DNA from 4 places in the Rhizobium sp. P2_G9 genome. Region 2 is predicted to be linked to each of the others. Evidence: predicted binding sites of a transcription regulator. Region 2 holds the regulator's gene; each other region holds the start of a gene.
The links. Region 2 encodes LexA, which represses DNA repair genes until DNA is damaged. Its sites were predicted from a motif close to TGTTCNNNNTGTGTTCNG; they were not measured.
Positions count from the first base shown of each region.

Region 1 (4,211 bases), on a different contig from region 2:
TCGGAGCGTGGATCGCGATAGAGCGGCACGAGTTTCGCCAATGGCCGGTCGCCGATGACGATGCCAGCCGCATGGGTGGACGCGTGGCGGTAAAGGCCCTCGATCTTCTGGGCGATGTCGAGCAGGCGGGCGACGACCGGCTCCTTTTCCGCCTCTTCCTTCAGCTTCGGTTCTTCCTCGATCGCCTTGGAAAGCGGCGTCGGATTGGCCGGGTTGTTGGGCACGAGCTTGCAGATGCGGTCGACCTGGCCATAGGGCATTTCGAGCACGCGGCCGACGTCGCGCAGTGCGGCACGCGCCTGCAGCGAACCGAAGGTGATGATCTGCGCCACCTGATCGCGGCCATACTTGGCCTGGACATAGCGGATCACCTCTTCGCGGCGATCCTGGCAGAAGTCGATGTCGAAGTCCGGCATCGACACGCGTTCGGGATTGAGGAAGCGCTCGAACAGCAGCGAGAAGCGTAGCGGATCGATATCGGTGATCGTCAGCGCGTAGGCGACCAGCGAGCCTGCACCCGAACCGCGGCCCGGGCCGACCGGAATGTCATGGGCCTTGGCCCATTTGATAAAGTCCGCGACGATCAGGAAGTAGCCTGGGAATTTCATCTTCTCGATAATGCCGAGCTCGAATTCCAGCCGCTTGCGATAATCGTCCTCGCTATAGCCGGCCGCGAGACCGATGGAGGCGAGGCGGTGGTTGAGACCTTCCCAGGCCTGACGATTCAACTCGTCGGATTCCGCCTTCTCGGCTGCCTCCGCATCGCCTGTGCCACCGGTAAACCGCGGCAGGATGGGCGAGACGGATTTCAGCAGGAAGGAGCAGCGGCGGGCGATCTCGATCGTGTTCTCGATCGCCTCGGGCAGATCGGCGAACAGAGCGGCCATTTCCTTGCGGCTTTTGAAATAATGATCCGGGGTCAGGCGGAAGCGATTGTCGTCCGATACCAGTGTGCCTTGCGCCACGGCCATCAGCGCGTCATGCGCTTCGAAATCCTGCACCGTCGGGAAGAACGGCTCATTGGTGGCGACGATGGGCAGCTCGAGGCGATAGGCGAGATCGAGCATCTTCGCCTCATGCTGCCTGTCATAGGCGCCGTGCCGCTGCAGCTCGATATAGAGCCTGTCGCCGAAGAGCTGCATCAACAGCTGCAGGCGGCGTTCGGCGACCGCCGTGTTGCCGTCGCGCATCGCCATGTCGACCGGGCCGGTTGCCGCCCCGGTGAGTGCGATGACGCCCGGCATGTGATCGCCGAGCCAGGAGCGCTTGATATGGATCGAGGCATGCCCCTCGCCTTCCATATAGGCGCGGCTTACCAGCTCGGACAGGTGCTGGTAGCCTTCAGTGGTCGCCGCAAGCAGCACGAGCGCCGGCAGCTTTTTCGGCTGCTGGGTCCGTCCGTTGCGCTCATCTGACGCCTCTTCCTCGAAATCGATCGACAGCTGGCAGCCGATGATCGGCTGCAGCCCCTCGCCCGAGGCAGTCTTGGAGAATTCCAATGCGGCAAACAGGTTGTTGGTATCGGTCAGACCGAGCGCCGGCTGTTGGTCGGCGACGGCCTTGGCGATGATCTTCTTGACCGGCAGGGCGCCTTCAAGAAGCGAATAGGCGGAATGGATCCTCAGATGAACGAATTGCGGGCTTTCCGCAAGGCCTGAAAGGGCGCTGATCGTGTCCATCTGTTCCATGCCGCACCATAAGAGAATCCATTCCTCTCCAATGTAGCGGGTGCCATCGTCCTATGCCAGCTTGGGCCGGGCAACGGCGCATTTTCCCCACAGGATCAGAACGACATCATCACGACGGCGAAGCTCGCCACAAACATGACGACCGAGGTAAATGCTGCCATATCACGAAGAAATTCGCTCATTTCTGCCTCCAGTTCCGTTATGTTTCTTATATGTTCTATTAATGTTCCGTAGTCAACGCTATCCACAGGGGCAAGGTTAAAAAAGTATTGATGAAATGCGGAGCGAGCGACCGGCCCTGGAGGCGATCGCGACAAAGGACATAGGCCCACGCCCCCGCGATTAGACCGGACGGTCAGGGAGATAGAGCGGAGGAAGCCTGAAGTCCGTCAGCGTCGGTCAGAAGCGGAAGTTCAAACCGATCTGCGCGACGGGATAAAAGGTAAACTTGGAGATGCGGTCGCGTTCACGGTCGATCTCGCGGTCGATCTGGCCTTTGGTGAAACCGAATTTTTCAGCATGCGAATCGACGCTCAGGCTTGGCGAGCCGGCATAGAGCGCGCCTAGATCGAAACTGAGCGAGGTGCGCTCGTTAATCTGGGCGGAATAGCCGATGCCGAGATAGGGCTGGATGGCATTCTGGCGCGCCGTGTAGGTGGTCAGCGGATCGTCGATGACGATGCTGAAATGCTTGCCGCGCTTGACGAGGTTCTTCATCCGGCCATTAACCTTGCTGTCCGACAGCCGCACACCGGCGGAGACGCGGAAATCGTCGGCGAAGGGATAGTAATCGGCCGTCGCGCCGGCGCTCAACAACGAGACATGGTTGTGCAGGTCGGCATCCTTGTCGTGGTAGACATAGTCGAAGGCACCGCCATTGAGGCTGAGGCGACCGCCCCAATATTCGTTCCAGCGGTAACCCCCTTCGATGCCGACACCGAGCGTGCTGACAGTCGGCGTTAGCCAATATTTGTCGAACGACAGGGCATCACCGGCATGCGCCATTCCCGATGACGCGACAAGACAAGCGGTCAGCCCAGCCAGAACCAATTTCATTGTTTTCCCTCAGCGCCATATCCCACGGGCGCGTTATGATTCTACGCGAAACAAGTTGCCGGAGCCCTAATTGTGCGAATCTGGAGTCACCGGCAAAAAAACATGATTCTTGACGCAAATGCATTTGAAAGCGAACGCGCGCCTGCCTATTTTGCCCGCGAGGGGAGCGCGCGCCCGGCCGGGCTTGACCTTCATTGCCTGAAGCCATCATCTGGTAGCAATTGCGAGTCTAAGACAGAACACATGGCAAAGCGCGCTTATAACATCCCGAATATGCTGACCTATGGCCGGATCATCGCCGTGCCGCTGATCGTTCTGTGCTTCTATATCGAAGGTTCGCTGCAGAGCACGGATTTTGCCCGCTGGACCGCCCTCGGCCTATTTGCAGTGGCCTCGATCACCGATTTCCTCGACGGCTACCTGGCACGCATCTGGAAGCAGACTTCCAATATCGGCAAGATGCTCGATCCGATCGCCGACAAGCTGCTGGTGTCGGCCGTGTTGCTGCTCATCGCTGCCGACGGCACGATTGCCGGCTGGTCGCTCTGGGCGGCGATCATCATTCTCTGCCGCGAAATCCTGGTTTCAGGCCTGCGCGAATATCTGGCAGCACTCAAGGTTTCCGTACCGGTGACCCGGATCGCCAAGTGGAAAACCACGGCGCAGATGGTCGCCATCGGCTTTCTGCTCGCCGGCCCCGCAGGCGACAAAGTGCTGCCGCATGCGACACTGATCGGCATCATCCTGCTCTGGATCGCGGCGATCCTGACCATGTATACCGGCTATGACTATTTTCGCGCCGGGCTCAAGCATATTGTGGATGAAGACGAATGAAGGTCGACTTGGTTTATTTCGCCTGGGTGCGCGAACGGATCGGCAAGTCCGGCGAGACGATCGAACTGCCGCCGAGCGTGCTGACCGTGGGTGATTTGCTCACTCATCTCAAGACGCTCGGCGAAGAATATGAACTTGCGCTGGAACACGACAGGGTGATCCGCGTCGCAATCGACCAGGAACATGCCGAACAGGATGAACGGATTGCCGGGGCGCGCGAAATCGGCATCTTCCCGCCGATGACGGGCGGCTGAGATGTCTAGCCTCGAACCGCATGTCCGGGTGCAGGCGGAGGATTTCGACATCGCCGCCGAGACGGCGCGGATCACGACCGGGCGGCACGATATCGGTGCAGTCGTAACCTTCACCGGCCTCTGCCGCGACGAGGACGGGCGGCTCTCGGCGCTGGAACTCGAACATTATCCTGGCATGGCGGAGTCCGAAATTGTGCGCGTCTGCCAGCTTGCGGCCGAGCGCTGGCCGCTCAAGGGACTGACGGCGATCCATCGTTACGGAAAGATCGTGCCAGGCGAAAATATCGTCCTGGTCGTCGCAGCATCGAGCCATCGCCAGGCGGCCTTCGATGCCGCCAATTTCGTCATGGATTTCCTGAAAACGTCGGCACCGTTCTGG
Region 1 covers NZ_JBFUFK010000009.1:138,003-142,213, reverse strand. The annotation lists gene dnaE (DNA polymerase III subunit alpha) at 1-1,679, opposite strand, end outside; gene AC1DYF_RS09835 (hypothetical protein) at 2,088-2,744, opposite strand; gene pgsA (CDP-diacylglycerol--glycerol-3-phosphate 3-phosphatidyltransferase) at 2,988-3,578, shown strand; gene moaD (molybdopterin converting factor subunit 1) at 3,575-3,832, shown strand; gene AC1DYF_RS09820 (molybdenum cofactor biosynthesis protein MoaE) at 3,834-4,211, shown strand, end outside.
Region 1: the regulator LexA is predicted to act here: its motif matches at 1,902-1,919, upstream of dnaE (DNA polymerase III subunit alpha).

Region 2 (4,211 bases):
AGCAGATGAAGAACTGCGAATTGGCAGAATTCGGGTTCTGCGAGCGGGCCATCGAGCAGGTGCCGCGCACATGGCTGATCGCCGAGAATTCCGCCTTCAGATCCGGCTTTTCCGAACCGCCCATGCCGGCGCGGCGCGGATCGAAGGACTTGCCGCCCTTCTTGCCATATTCGACATCGCCCGTCTGGGCCATGAATTCATTGATGACGCGGTGGAAGACGACACCGTCATAGGCGCCTTCGCGGGTCAGTTCCTTGATGCGCGCCACATGGCCGGGCGCGGCGTTCGGCATCAACTCGATGACGACCTTGCCCTTGGTGGTTTCCATGATGAGCGTGTTTTCCGGATCCTTGATCTCGGCCATGGGTTTTCTCCTTGCTTGTTGTCTCGACGCATTCTGAACGTGGGCTGCTCAGCAACCCTCCGTAAATGCCTGGTGTTATTTACCGACCGTGACCTTGATCATCCGGTCGGGATCGCTGACTGAACCGTTATTGTTCGGGTCGCCGCGCTTGATCTTGTCGACGAATTCCATGCCGGAAACGACCTTGCCGACCACCGTGTACTGGCCGTTGAGGAAATCGCCCGGCGCGAACATGATGAAGAACTGCGAATTGGCCGAATTGGGATCCTGCGAACGGGCCATGCCGATCGTGCCGCGCTCGAACGGCACTTGCGAAAACTCGGCCGGCAGGTCTGGCAGGTCGGAGCCACCGGTGCCAACCGCGTTCGGATCGAAACCCTTCTTCAGATTGCCGAACTTGACGTCGCCGGTCTGGGCCATGAAGCCGTCGATGACGCGGTGGAAGGCGACATTGTCATATTGGTGCTTGGCAGCCAGTTCCTCGATGCGCTTGACGTGCTGCGGCGCGATATCCGGCATCAGCTGGATCACGACCGGACCGTTCTTGAGCTGGATGGTGATCTGGTTGGGATTGGCATATGCCTGGGCGGCAAGGCCGGCGAACAGCAGCAATGCGGCCGCGGCGATGGATTTCAGGAAGATCATGGAAGCTCCGTTGTTTTTGGGCTCAGCGTTGGCGTTTTTCCTCGAGCGCGGCGAGCACCGGCTTCGGCACGAAAGCACTGACATCGCCGCCCATCGCGGCGATCTGGCGCACCAATGTGGCGGTTATGGGCCTGGACGCCGTGCCGGCCGGCAGGAACACCGTCTGGATATCCGGCGCCATCTGCCGGTTCATGCCGGCCATCTGCATTTCGTAGTCGAGATCGGTTCCGTCGCGCAAACCGCGGATCAGCACTTTGGTTCCATGCGCGCGCGCCGCATCGACGACGAGATTGTCGAAGGAGATCACCTGGATGTCGCCGATCCGGTCCGGCAACACGTCTTCGAGCGACAGGCGGATCAGCGAGGCGCGATCCTCGAAGGAGAACAGCGGTGCCTTGCCGGGATGGACGCCGATGCCGACGATGACCTTGGAGGCGATGTTGAGTGCCTGGATCAGCACGTCCAGATGCCCGTTGGTCAGGGGATCGAATGAACCGGGATAGAAGGCTGTTGTCATTGCGCGCGCTGCCGAAAATGGTCCCGCCTTTTGTCATGGATGTGGTATCGGCGCAACCGAAAATCCATGGTTTCCGGGTGAGCCAGAAACCTGAACGGCGGATGAACGCCCCATTCACGGCCGGTTCGGATCATCAATGGTTATATGGCGTCAAGTTCGGAGGACAGCGCAATGATAACAAGAAGCGCATGTTCCCAAGGAAACAGCAACCGGGTGCGCGATGTGGGATAAAGGTTCCATCGACAGCGCACCCGGACGAGAGACGAAAAGGACGACGACGATGATGTACATGACGCTGACCCTGATGGCAGGCCTGATTTCCGTCATGTTCGTGGCGACCGCAGTTTCCTCGATCATTAACGCAGTGCGTGAAAACAACGCCACACGGGATGCACTTTCCCACAGTGCCGCCCTCCAGTTCTAAGTTCCAGACGCGCGGGCGTCCCCTCCCCACCCCCTCCCCGCAAGCCCGCGCTCATGTGTAAAAACCGGACGGCTCCCCTGCCGTCCGGTTTTTCGTTGTGCGACCCTGCCATAGCCACCTAAGCAAAGATCCGATGCCTCGGGCGAGCCGGCTTAGACCGGCGGATTGAACGTGGGTGGGCGGTTCCCGGCATATAAGCAAAAGCCGCTTATCGGCCTCCGCGTTAACCATATTTAAAACCCTTGCGGAACATACATGGAACATATAGTGTTTGTTCGAGATTTGTTTCACGATTCCCAAGGGGACGTCCATGCTGACGAGAAAACAACAGGAACTTCTACTGTTCATCCATGAGCGGATGAAGGAGTCCGGCGTGCCCCCTTCGTTCGATGAGATGAAGGATGCGCTCGATTTGGCCTCTAAGTCCGGCATCCACCGGTTGATCACGGCATTGGAGGAACGCGGTTTCATTCGCCGGCTTCCCAACCGTGCCCGGGCGCTCGAAGTCATCAAGCTGCCCGAGGCCTATTCGCCGAGCATCAAGCCGCCGCAGAAGGGTTTCAATCCGAGCGTTATCGAAGGCTCGCTCGGCAAGGTCCAGCCAGCGCCTGCGCCGAAGCCGGCTGCAAATGAGAACAGCGGTGACGCGGTGTCAATCCCGGTCATGGGCCGCATTGCTGCCGGCGTGCCAATCTCGGCGATCCAGAACATTACCCACGATATTTCAGTCCCTGCCGGCATGCTCGGCGGCGGCGAACATTATGCGCTCGAGGTCAAGGGCGATTCGATGATCGAGGCCGGCATCCTCGACGGCGACACAGTCATCATCCGCAACGGCAGCACGGCCAGCCCGGGCGACATCGTCGTGGCGCTCGTCGACGACGAAGAGGCGACGCTCAAGCGCTTCCGCCGCAAGGGGGCTTCCATTGCGCTTGAGGCCGCGAATCCGGCTTACGAGACCCGCATCTTCGGGCCGGATCGCGTCAAGGTCCAGGGCAAGCTGGTCGGGCTCATTCGCCGCTATCACTGACAAGCCGATCGGTTGACGCGCGGCGAGCAGCCTCGCCTGCGTCGGCTAATATCATTTCTTCTTCTTTGATTCCTTGAGCGCCTTGTTGCGTGCCATGATCACGATCGCATAGCCCTCCTTGTTGACCTGACGGGCGCGGCCGAAGCCGGCGGCGCCATCCGGAACATCCTCGGTGATCACGCTGCCGGAGGCGGTCAGCGCCCCTGCCCCGATCGTCACCGGTGCGACAAGCGCACTGTTCGAGCCGATGAAAGCGTCGGCGCCGATCCGGGTTTCGAACTTGTTGAAGCCATCATAATTGCAGGTGATCGTGCCGGCGCCGATATTCGCCCGCGCGCCGATGATCGCATCGCCGATATAGCTCAGATGATTGACCTTGGCGCCCTCGCCGATCGCGGCATTCTTCACTTCGCAGAAATTGCCGACCTTGGCTTTTTCGCCCAGGTCTGCGCCAGGCCGCAGCCGTGCATACGGACCAACGCTGGCGCCCGGTGCAATATGGGCGCCCTCGATATGCGAGAAGGCGTGGATGACGACGTCACTGTCGATGGTGACGCCGGGGCCGAACCAGACATTCGGTTCGATCACGGTGTCGCGGCCGATCCGCGTATCGTGCGACAGGAAGACGGTTTCCGGCGCGATCATCGTGACGCCGGAGAGCATCAACTGATGGCGGCGCTTCTTCTGCCAGATCGCTTCGAGTTCGGCGAGTTCCGCCCGGTTGTTGCAGCCGGCAACCATGTCGCTCGGCGCTTCGACCGTCACCGCCCTGCCGCCTTCGCGGTGGAGGATTTCGATGATGTCGGTGACGTAATACTCGCCCTTGACATTGTTGTTGGTGATTTTCGTCAGCAGCGACAAAGCCTTGCGGCCATCGATCGCCATGATGCCGCTATTGCAGAAGGTGACCTTCCGCTCGGCCTCTGTCGCGTCCTTTTCCTCGCGGATGGCGACGAGCTCGCCGTCCTTGGTAAGCAGGCGTCCATAGCCCGTGGGTTTGTCGGTTTCGAAGCCGACGACCGCGACATCATAGCCGGCGCGCACTTTCTCCAGCGCTTCGATCAGCGGTGCGGGTTCGATCAGAGGCCCGTCGCCATAGGCGACCAGGATCTGATCGTAGTCCTTTTCGATTTCGCCGCGCGCCGCCAGCACAGCGTGGCCTGTGCCGAGCCGCTCGGTCTGTTCAAAGGCGCGGACCTCGATACCGGACCCGGACGCTGCGGCCACGACC
Region 2 covers NZ_JBFUFK010000012.1:24,246-28,456, forward strand. The annotation lists gene AC1DYF_RS11825 (peptidylprolyl isomerase) at 1-364, opposite strand, end outside; gene AC1DYF_RS11830 (peptidylprolyl isomerase) at 440-1,009, opposite strand; gene coaD (pantetheine-phosphate adenylyltransferase) at 1,032-1,526, opposite strand; gene AC1DYF_RS11840 (hypothetical protein) at 1,807-1,950, shown strand; gene lexA (transcriptional repressor LexA) at 2,261-2,980, shown strand; gene glmU (bifunctional UDP-N-acetylglucosamine diphosphorylase/glucosamine-1-phosphate N-acetyltransferase GlmU) at 3,032-4,211, opposite strand, start outside.

Region 3 (4,211 bases), on a different contig from region 2:
GCTTGAGGAAATTGGCCACATGGTCGGCGAGGATGACCATCAGCGCACCGGATACGATGATCGCCGCACTCATGACGATGAAATTCTTCGTCAATGCCACCGCGGAAAGCACTGTATCGAAAGAGAAAACCACGTTCATGATGAGAATCCAGATGAGCGCGGCGGCCACCGTGCGGCGCGGTGCCGTATCGATTCCATGTTCGAGGTCGTGCCTGCCGATCATGTGCCAGATTTCCTTGATCGCGGTGTAGATCAGGAAGATGCCGCCGAACAGCACGATCAGCGAATGGCCGGTGATCGAGGCGCCGAAGATCACCGAATGCACCTGCCAGATTGGCGTCTGGAAGGCGGCGATCAGCTGCAACACGACGAAGAGCAGCAGGATGCGCAGGCCGATGGCGAGCAGGATGCCGGTGCGCCGCACCGAGGATTCCTTTGCCGGATCGACCTTTTTCGATTCCAGCGAAATGTAGAGCAGGTTGTCGAAACCAAGCACGGTTTCCAGCGCTGTCAGGATGAGGAAGGTGATGAGGCTGTCGATGGTGAAAAGGTTGTCTAGGGTGAAGATGCCGGAAAGCATGGTCAGACCTGTCGCTGATGGAGATAGCTGCAGATAGCGTCAGAATGTCGCAGCTGGCAAGCGGCCAGCCGGCAAAATCCGGATTATGCCGCGCTGTTCTCCGCTTCCGGCCTGTCTTCGCGCCAGATGATGAACAGGCCGGAGCCGATGATGATGACGATGCCCGCCCATTTCAGCGCATCTGGGAAGTCGCCGAAGACGAAATAGGCGACGATGCAGGCGGTGACGATTTCCAGATATTGCAGCGGCGCCAGCACGGAGGCGGCCATGGCGCGGTAGGCATAGACCGATAGGATGCCGGATATCGTCGCCGCAAGGCCGACGCCGGCAAGGAAAAGCACGGTCGACAGGTCCGGCAAGACCGGATCGTAGACGGGAATTTCGGCATGATGCCCGATCGCCAGCAGCAGGCTCGCGGCGAGCAGACCCCAGACGCTCGACTGGAACTGCATCGACGACGGCTCCTCCGTGCGCGCCGAAATCCGCGTCAGCAACAGGAAGGAGGCGACGGTGAAGGCCGTCGCCATCGGCAGCAGCGACACCCAGCCGAACTGGCTGAATGAGGGCTGGATCACCATCAGCGATCCACCGAAGCCGGTGGCGCAGGCGATGATCTTGTTGCGGCTGATATGCTCCTTGAGGAGGATGCCGCTCATCAGCGTCAGGATTGCAGGTTCGACGAAGAAGATGGCGATGGCATCGGCGACCGGCATGGTCCTCAGCGCATAGGTATAGGCGGTCATGCCGGCGAGGATGAGGAAGCCGCGCAGGAAATGCAGGCTGCCCTGGAAAAGCGAGCGGCTGAACAGCCGGCCGCGCATCAGCGCGAAAGGCAGCATGAAAAGGGCCTGAAAGAGGAAGCGTGCGAAACAGACCTCGCCGGCCGGCACGCTGCCAACGGCGAGCTTGGAGAAGACATCGATCAATGGCGCCGTCAGCACCGAGGCGCACATCAGCGTGACGCCGGTGCTTGGCAGCAGGCGAGGACGGGAAATGAGAGTCGAGTCAGCCATTTGCCTCATTCTGTGAAACTTTCATGACAACGCCGTCGGCCCAGGCTGCGAAGGCTTTCATCGCCTCTTCGCGGCCGATCTCGTTGAGCGTTTCATGACGCATGTCTTCGTAAATCGTCAGGTTCGTCGCATTCATGCCAAGCGACGTCAACTGCCTCGCGAGTTTTCGCATCGTCTCGCCACCCTTTGTCACCGGATCCTTGCCGCCGCCGACGAGATGTACTGGCAAGGTCTTCGGCAATCGGCGCAGCGCGGCCACATGACCGGCTTCTCCCGCCAGTTGCAAGACGTCGAGCCACATGGAGACCGACGGCCGGCTGCCGCAGAGCGGATCCTCGACATAGGCCTTCACTTGGCGAGCGTCACGCGACAGCCAGTCGAAATCCGAGCGCGCCTCGGGAAGCGATTTCGCCCAGGTATCGAAGGTCAAGCGCATACCGTAGAAACTGGGGACATCCGAGCCCTTGAGGAAGCGTTCGGTCTTGAGCAGCAGCACCAGGGCCTTTCCGGCCATGCCCGGATTGGCATTCGTGTTCCAGACGGCAAGCCCCTGAAAGCTGGCGGGTTGCGCTTCAGCCGCAGCCAGCGCGACATTGCCGCCAAAGGAGTGGCCGAACAGGATGATCGGCAAGCCTGGATGCCGGCTGGCGGCAAAGTCGCGGACGGCGAGCAGGTCCTCGACGACGCGCCTTGCGCCATCTTTTCGCGCGAAGCGTCCAGGCTCGGCGTCAAGAGCCGTGCTCTTGCCATGGCCGCGATGGTCGTGGGCATAGACGTGATAGCCGCGCCCTGCAAGAAATCCGGCAAATGCGCGGTAGCGTCCGGAATGTTCCACAAGGCCATGCGAAATCAGCACGGTCGCCTTGCCGTTTGTCTCTGCCTCCTGGTGCCGGAGGCATAGTTTTGCCCCGCTCGGGCTCGCGAATTCAATCGGCGTCTCGTAGGTCATGGCTGTCCCGATATTGCGCCCCGATGGCGATTAGTGATGAACGAGAAAAGACGGAACATAAAGTGGCAAATTGCTTGATGAATCTTTAAACGCAATAAGATTCAGGGTTGCAATTTTCCTGAATTGTGCTTCTTATATTCATGTTTTGTTCTTTATGAGGAGTTATCCATGCAACGGATGATAAATGGAGCGCTTCGGCTGCTCCCATTGCTTTGCTGTGCCGTTTTCCTGGCCTTCCCGGCACTGCTCTCTGCGGCGGAGATGCCCGACAGTCCGGCCGATGACGACAATTCGCCCGCCACCGCGGCGACGGGAAAGACCGTCATGATACTTGGGTTGGGCTGGCAGCCGGCTTTCTGTGAGGGGAAATCCAACATGGCCGAATGCCGTGACCAGTCGGCCAGCGATCTTGCGGCGCGCCAATTCTCGCTGAACGGTCTTTGGCGCATGCGGCAGACATATTGCGGCGTGCCGGATGCCCTCAAGGATCAGGACAAGCAGCACAAGTGGCTCGCCATGCCGGCCTTGGCGCTCGATGAGGGTCTCAAGGTGGAGCTCACCAAGGCCATGCCGGGCATGGTGTCGGGGCTCGAGCGCCATGAATGGGTCAAGCACGGGACCTGTTCCGGCGATGTCGCGGCGCGCTATTACGAGCGCTCGCTGAAAATGCTGGCGGCCGTCAACCAGTCCGCTGTCGGCCAACTGTTCGGCGACAATATCGGCAAGACACTCAGGCAGGCCGAGATCAAGGCTGCTTTCGAGACCGCCTTCGGGGCGGGCGCCGGCGACAAGATCAAGATGCGCTGCCGCAAGGACGGCGACCGCGAGATCATTACCGGCATCACCATCGGGCTCGGAAGCACCGAGGGCGATGATCTCAAAGCGCTGATCGCCACGGCGGGGACAACCAAGTTCGGCTGCGTGGAGGGGATTGTCGACTCTGTCGGGCAGCAATGAACGCGCCTGTTGGATTCGGCCGATTGAACATTGCCCGTCAATCCGAATTGCCCTACATAGCCGACAACTTCCAAGGATCGTTCATCGAGGTTTCGGCATGGCGCGCCAATTCATCTACCATATGTCCGGGCTCACCAAGGCCTACGGCACCAAGAAAGTGCTGGAGAATATCCACCTTTCTTTCTATCCCGATGCCAAGATCGGCATTCTCGGCCCCAACGGCGCCGGTAAGTCGACCGTGCTGCGGATCATGGCCGGCATGGACAAGGAATGGACGGGCGAGGCCTGGGTCGCCGAGGGCGCCACGGTCGGCTATCTGGCGCAGGAGCCGCAACTCGACGAGTCGCTCAGCGTGCTCGGCAATGTCATGGAGGGGGTCGCCTCGAAGAAGGCGATCCTCGACCGCTACAACGAATTGATGATGAACTATTCCGACGAGACGGCGGACGAGGGGGCAAAACTCCAGGACATCATCGACAGCCAGAACCTCTGGGACCTGGATTCGCAGGTCGAGATGGCGATGGAAGCGCTGCGTTGCCCGCCGGGCGACGCCACGATCGACAATCTCTCCGGCGGTGAGAAGCGCCGCGTGGCGCTCTGCCAATTGCTGCTGCGCCAGCCCAGTCTGCTGTTGCTTGACGAACCGACCAACCATCTCGACGCTGAAACCATCGCCTGGCTGGAAAAGCATCTGCGCGAATATCCGGGCGCC
Region 3 covers NZ_JBFUFK010000018.1:44,993-49,203, reverse strand. The annotation lists gene AC1DYF_RS16880 (TerC family protein) at 1-580, opposite strand, end outside; gene AC1DYF_RS16875 (DMT family transporter) at 664-1,593, opposite strand; gene AC1DYF_RS16870 (alpha/beta fold hydrolase) at 1,586-2,542, opposite strand; gene AC1DYF_RS16865 (ribonuclease T2 family protein) at 2,711-3,499, shown strand; gene ettA (energy-dependent translational throttle protein EttA) at 3,597-4,211, shown strand, end outside.
Region 3: the regulator LexA is predicted to act here: its motif matches at 2,678-2,695, upstream of AC1DYF_RS16865 (ribonuclease T2 family protein).

Region 4 (4,211 bases), on a different contig from region 2:
TTAATTCGGCCAGCTTTTACGACGACCGATTTGGGCCGGCCCCATGCTGGCCCCTTCATATCGCCAGTCCGATGCGAGGCACTCGAAGGTCTCGTCCTTGAAATAGTAGAGGAAATGTCGGTCTCCGCCACCTTTCAGCGCGCGCCAGTCGGTCGGCGCGTCGCGGCGATCGTCAGGTCCGGTAATTTCGTAGAACTCTCCCCATCCCGGGGCCACTCCGCTATAGCGGCACTGCCCGAGATACCAGCCTTCGTCATTCGTCCGGCCCAGGCGCCAGCGGCTGCAGCCGGCAAACGTCAAGGTTCCCCACGCGTCATGCTCCGCCTCATTCGTCCATGGGCCGAGGAGAAAGCGGAGGGTTAGCGCCGACCCCACAACGGAGCATTCGGGCTCCGGCGAGCCCGGGCAAGCATCCCACATCGTGCTCAACCTGATGAAATCCGGCATCGGCCATTCCCCGATCACGCCGCACTCAGCAATCGATCACCAGCAATCCGGTATGAAATCGCCTCGGCAAGGTGAATGCGGCCGACATGCGCCGCACCGTCGAGATCGGCGAGCGTCCGCGCCACTTTCAGAATCCGATGATAGCCGCGGGCGGAAAACTTCATCCGGTCGGCTGCTTCGCGCAGCAGCTGCAATCCGCCGGCATCCGGCTCGGCGATCTTTTCGATCAGCATTGTCGAGCACCGGGCATTGCAATCCGTCTCCGGCTGGCCGGCGGCGATGAAGCGGTCGCGCTGCAATTGCCGCGCATTGGCGACGCGCTTGGCAACGACCGCGCTCGACTCGGCCGCTGCCGGGCGGATCAGGTCGAAGGCCGAGACGGCCGGCACGTCGACGCGAATATCGATGCGGTCGAGCAGCGGCCCGGAGATCCGGCCCTGATAGTCACTGACGCAACGCGGACCTCTTTGGCAGGTATGCCCCGGCTCGCCCGCCATGCCGCAGCGGCAGGGATTCATCGCCGCGATCAGCTGGATCCTGGCGGGGTAGCTGACATGATGGTTGGCGCGGGCGATGACGCATTCGGCGGTTTCAAGCGGCTGCCGCAGCGCATCGAGCGCCTGCGGGTGGAATTCCGGCAATTCATCGAGGAAAAGCACGCCATTATGCGCGAGCGACGCCTCTCCCGGCCGCGCTTTCATTCCACCACCGATGAGCGCCGCCATGGTGGCGGAATGATGCGGCGCCCGGAACGGCCGCCGGTCCGACAGCTTGCCGCCGGAAAGCTGGCCGGCGATCGAGTGGATCATCGACACGTCAAGCAATTCGCCTGATGTCAGCGGCGGCAGGATCGAGGGCAGACGCTGCGCCAGCATCGACTTGCCCGAACCGGGCGGCCCGACCATCAACAGATTATGCCCGCCAGCCGCCGCGACCTCCAGCGCCCGCTTGGCGCTTTCCTGGCCCTTGATGTCGGCGAGATCGGGGAGATTGGCCGGATTCTGGCGGACCGCAGGCTCGGGTCGGGTCAACACCTGCGTGCCGCGGAAATGGTTTGCCAGCCCGATCAGGCTGCGCGGAGCTAGGATATTGAAGCCTGGCCCGGCCCAGGCCGCCTCCGGTCCGCATTCATGCGGGCAGATCAGGCCCCGGTTCATCGCATTGGCCGCGATCGCCGCCGGTAGCACACCTGCGACCGGACCGATCGTGCCATCGAGATTGAGCTCGCCGATGACCAGAAATTCCGCCAACGCATCAGCCGGCACCGCGCCAAGTGACGCCATGATCGCCAGCGCAATCGGCAAATCAAAATGACTGCCCTCTTTGGGCAAATCAGCCGGCGCCAGATTGACCGTCAGCCTTTTCGGCGGCATCGCAAGGCCGGAGGCATGAATGGCGGCCTGCACCCGTTCACGGCTCTCAGCCACGGCCTTGTCCGGGAGTCCGACGATCTGTACGGCGATCTTCCCCGGCCCGAACATCACCTGCACATCCACCGGCACGCCCTCAATGCCCTGAAATGCAACCGTCCTGACTCTTCCAACCATGCGGCCTGTCCCTGCTCAATGCTGCCGTGAAACAACTTTCCCTGGTCAACGGCAACAGCTTGCAGCTAAACACAGGTCAAGGAATAAAACAAGAACAATGAACGAACAAAAATCTGCCCCGCTGGTGTCTGGCCTAAAGCATCGTTCCTACCAACGGGCGGACACCAAACCACCTTGGAGGAAATTACCCATGGCAGGTCAGCATCGCAAATTGTAATATTGCCGGGCACATTGAGTTTTCCGCCGGCTTGATGCCAGCCGGCCCCGTCGCATAGTGACGGCGCATGAGCGTCTTCAGCGACATGGATGCTGTTGTGCTTGATGCAACGCCAGAAATCGGCACGAGATGAGTGAACATCTCGTCAACGTCCGGGGAAGTCGTCCACCGCGCGCTGCCACCACCGACCACCCGACGAACAGCTAATTTGCCAACGGCGGAAACGGAGCGTGGTATGAACAAGGCTGCGATAAATCGGCTTGATACCATCTTGGTTCATAGTCAACACCCTTAACTTTGTCCATATCCAAGTGGTTCAATTTATGATAGAGTTTTTGTGATTGGAGAATCATTGTGAAATTCAACGAACAACACCAAATCATTCTCGATGCCTTTTATAATCGCCGCTACGGCGTATCCCCCACTGCTACGAGAAGCGCCGTGGAGAGCCATGCCAGGAGACACCTGCTCAAGGGGGCCGACTATACGAGGGCACTCGACAGCGCCATTGCCGCCGGCCTGCTCGTAAGCATGTCGGACGCGAGCTTGGCCATCAGGGGCGCAGGTCGGAACATGCTGCCTAAGTAATCACCGACCACGGCTGCGACAGCCGCTTCCGATCTTGCAGATTTCGGCAGGCCAAGTCACAAAAAAGAACGACAAGCGAACAAAATTGTAGGCCGGCGCAGCAAGTTTGCAGAGAATTTTAAAGCGGCAGCAGAGGCGGCCGTGGAACCGCCGCGATTGCCCTCAACCCCGCCGTCTCTCGACAGCATCCCAGAACAATGCCGCAATATCGGCACCGCCGAATTTCCGCACTTCGCGGATGCCGGTCGGCGAGGTCACGTTGATCTCGGTCATATAATCCCCGATCACATCGATGCCTACGAGGATGAAGCCGCGTTCACGGAGCGCGGGGCCGATGCGGCGGCAGATTTCCTGTTCGCGTTCGGTGAGTTCAGTCTTTTCAGCCCGGCCGCCGACATGCATGTTGGAGCGGCTGTCGGTCTCGGACGGCACGCGGTTGATGGCGCCGGCGGGCTCGCCGTCGATCAGGATGATGCGCTTGTCGCCTTTGCGGACGTCGGGCAGGTATTGCTGGGCGATGAACGGTTCGCGGAACATTTGGTTGAACATTTCGAGCAGTGAGGTGAAATTGCGGTCGTCACGCGACGAGTGAAAGACGCCGGCGCCGCCATTGCCGTAAAGCGGCTTCAGGATGATGTCGCCCATTTCGGCACGGAAGGCGGCGATCTCCGCGGGATCGCGGGTGATCAGCGTCTTCGGCATCAGGTCGGCGAATTCGGTGACGAAGATCTTTTCCGGCGAATTGCGCACCCAGTTGGGATCATTGACCACGAGCGTCTTCGGATGGATGCGCTCGAGCAGATGCGTCGACGTGATATAGGCCATGTCGAAGGGCGGGTCCTGGCGGAGCAGCACCACATCCATCGTTGACAGATCCACGCGCTCCGGCGCGCCGAGCGTATAGTGGTCGCCCTTGACATCGCGCAGCGTCATCGGCTCGACAGTGGCGATAATCTTGCCGTCGCGCATGGAGAGGCGGCTTGGCGTATAGTGGAAGAGATTGTAGCCGCGGGTCTGAGCTTCGAGGCTCATGGCAAAGGTGGAATCGCCGGTGATGTTGATCGAGGACACATGGTCCATCTGCACGGCGACGTTCTTGATCTTTGCCATGGGAATGCTCTCCTGCCCCTGAATGCGTGCGGATGATGTAGGACGGGCACGCCGGTCTGGCAAGCCCATCCGGCCAGCCGGTCTGGCTAGCCAGTCTGGGATCAGGCGAAGCCGTCGATGCGGCAGGTGATGTGGTCGTGGTCGGAGAGCGGCCGGCCGGTCCCATCGAGCGAAGGCGTGATCTCCGAATGGCCGATGATCAGGCCGCGCGACAGGAACCAGTCAAGCTTCATCGCGCGTTCCGGCCAGCGGGTGATCAGGCTCGGCCGCGTCGTCATCTGTTCGATCGGGCCGCCATGGCG
Region 4 covers NZ_JBFUFK010000007.1:82,569-86,779, reverse strand. The annotation lists gene AC1DYF_RS07860 (hypothetical protein) at 1-447, opposite strand; gene cysK (cysteine synthase A) at 1-4, shown strand, start outside; gene AC1DYF_RS07855 (YifB family Mg chelatase-like AAA ATPase) at 462-1,994, opposite strand; gene AC1DYF_RS07850 (hypothetical protein) at 2,566-2,799, shown strand; gene gshB (glutathione synthase) at 2,962-3,909, opposite strand; gene AC1DYF_RS07840 (endonuclease/exonuclease/phosphatase family protein) at 4,011-4,211, opposite strand, start outside.
Region 4: the regulator LexA is predicted to act here: its motif matches at 2,085-2,102, upstream of AC1DYF_RS07855 (YifB family Mg chelatase-like AAA ATPase).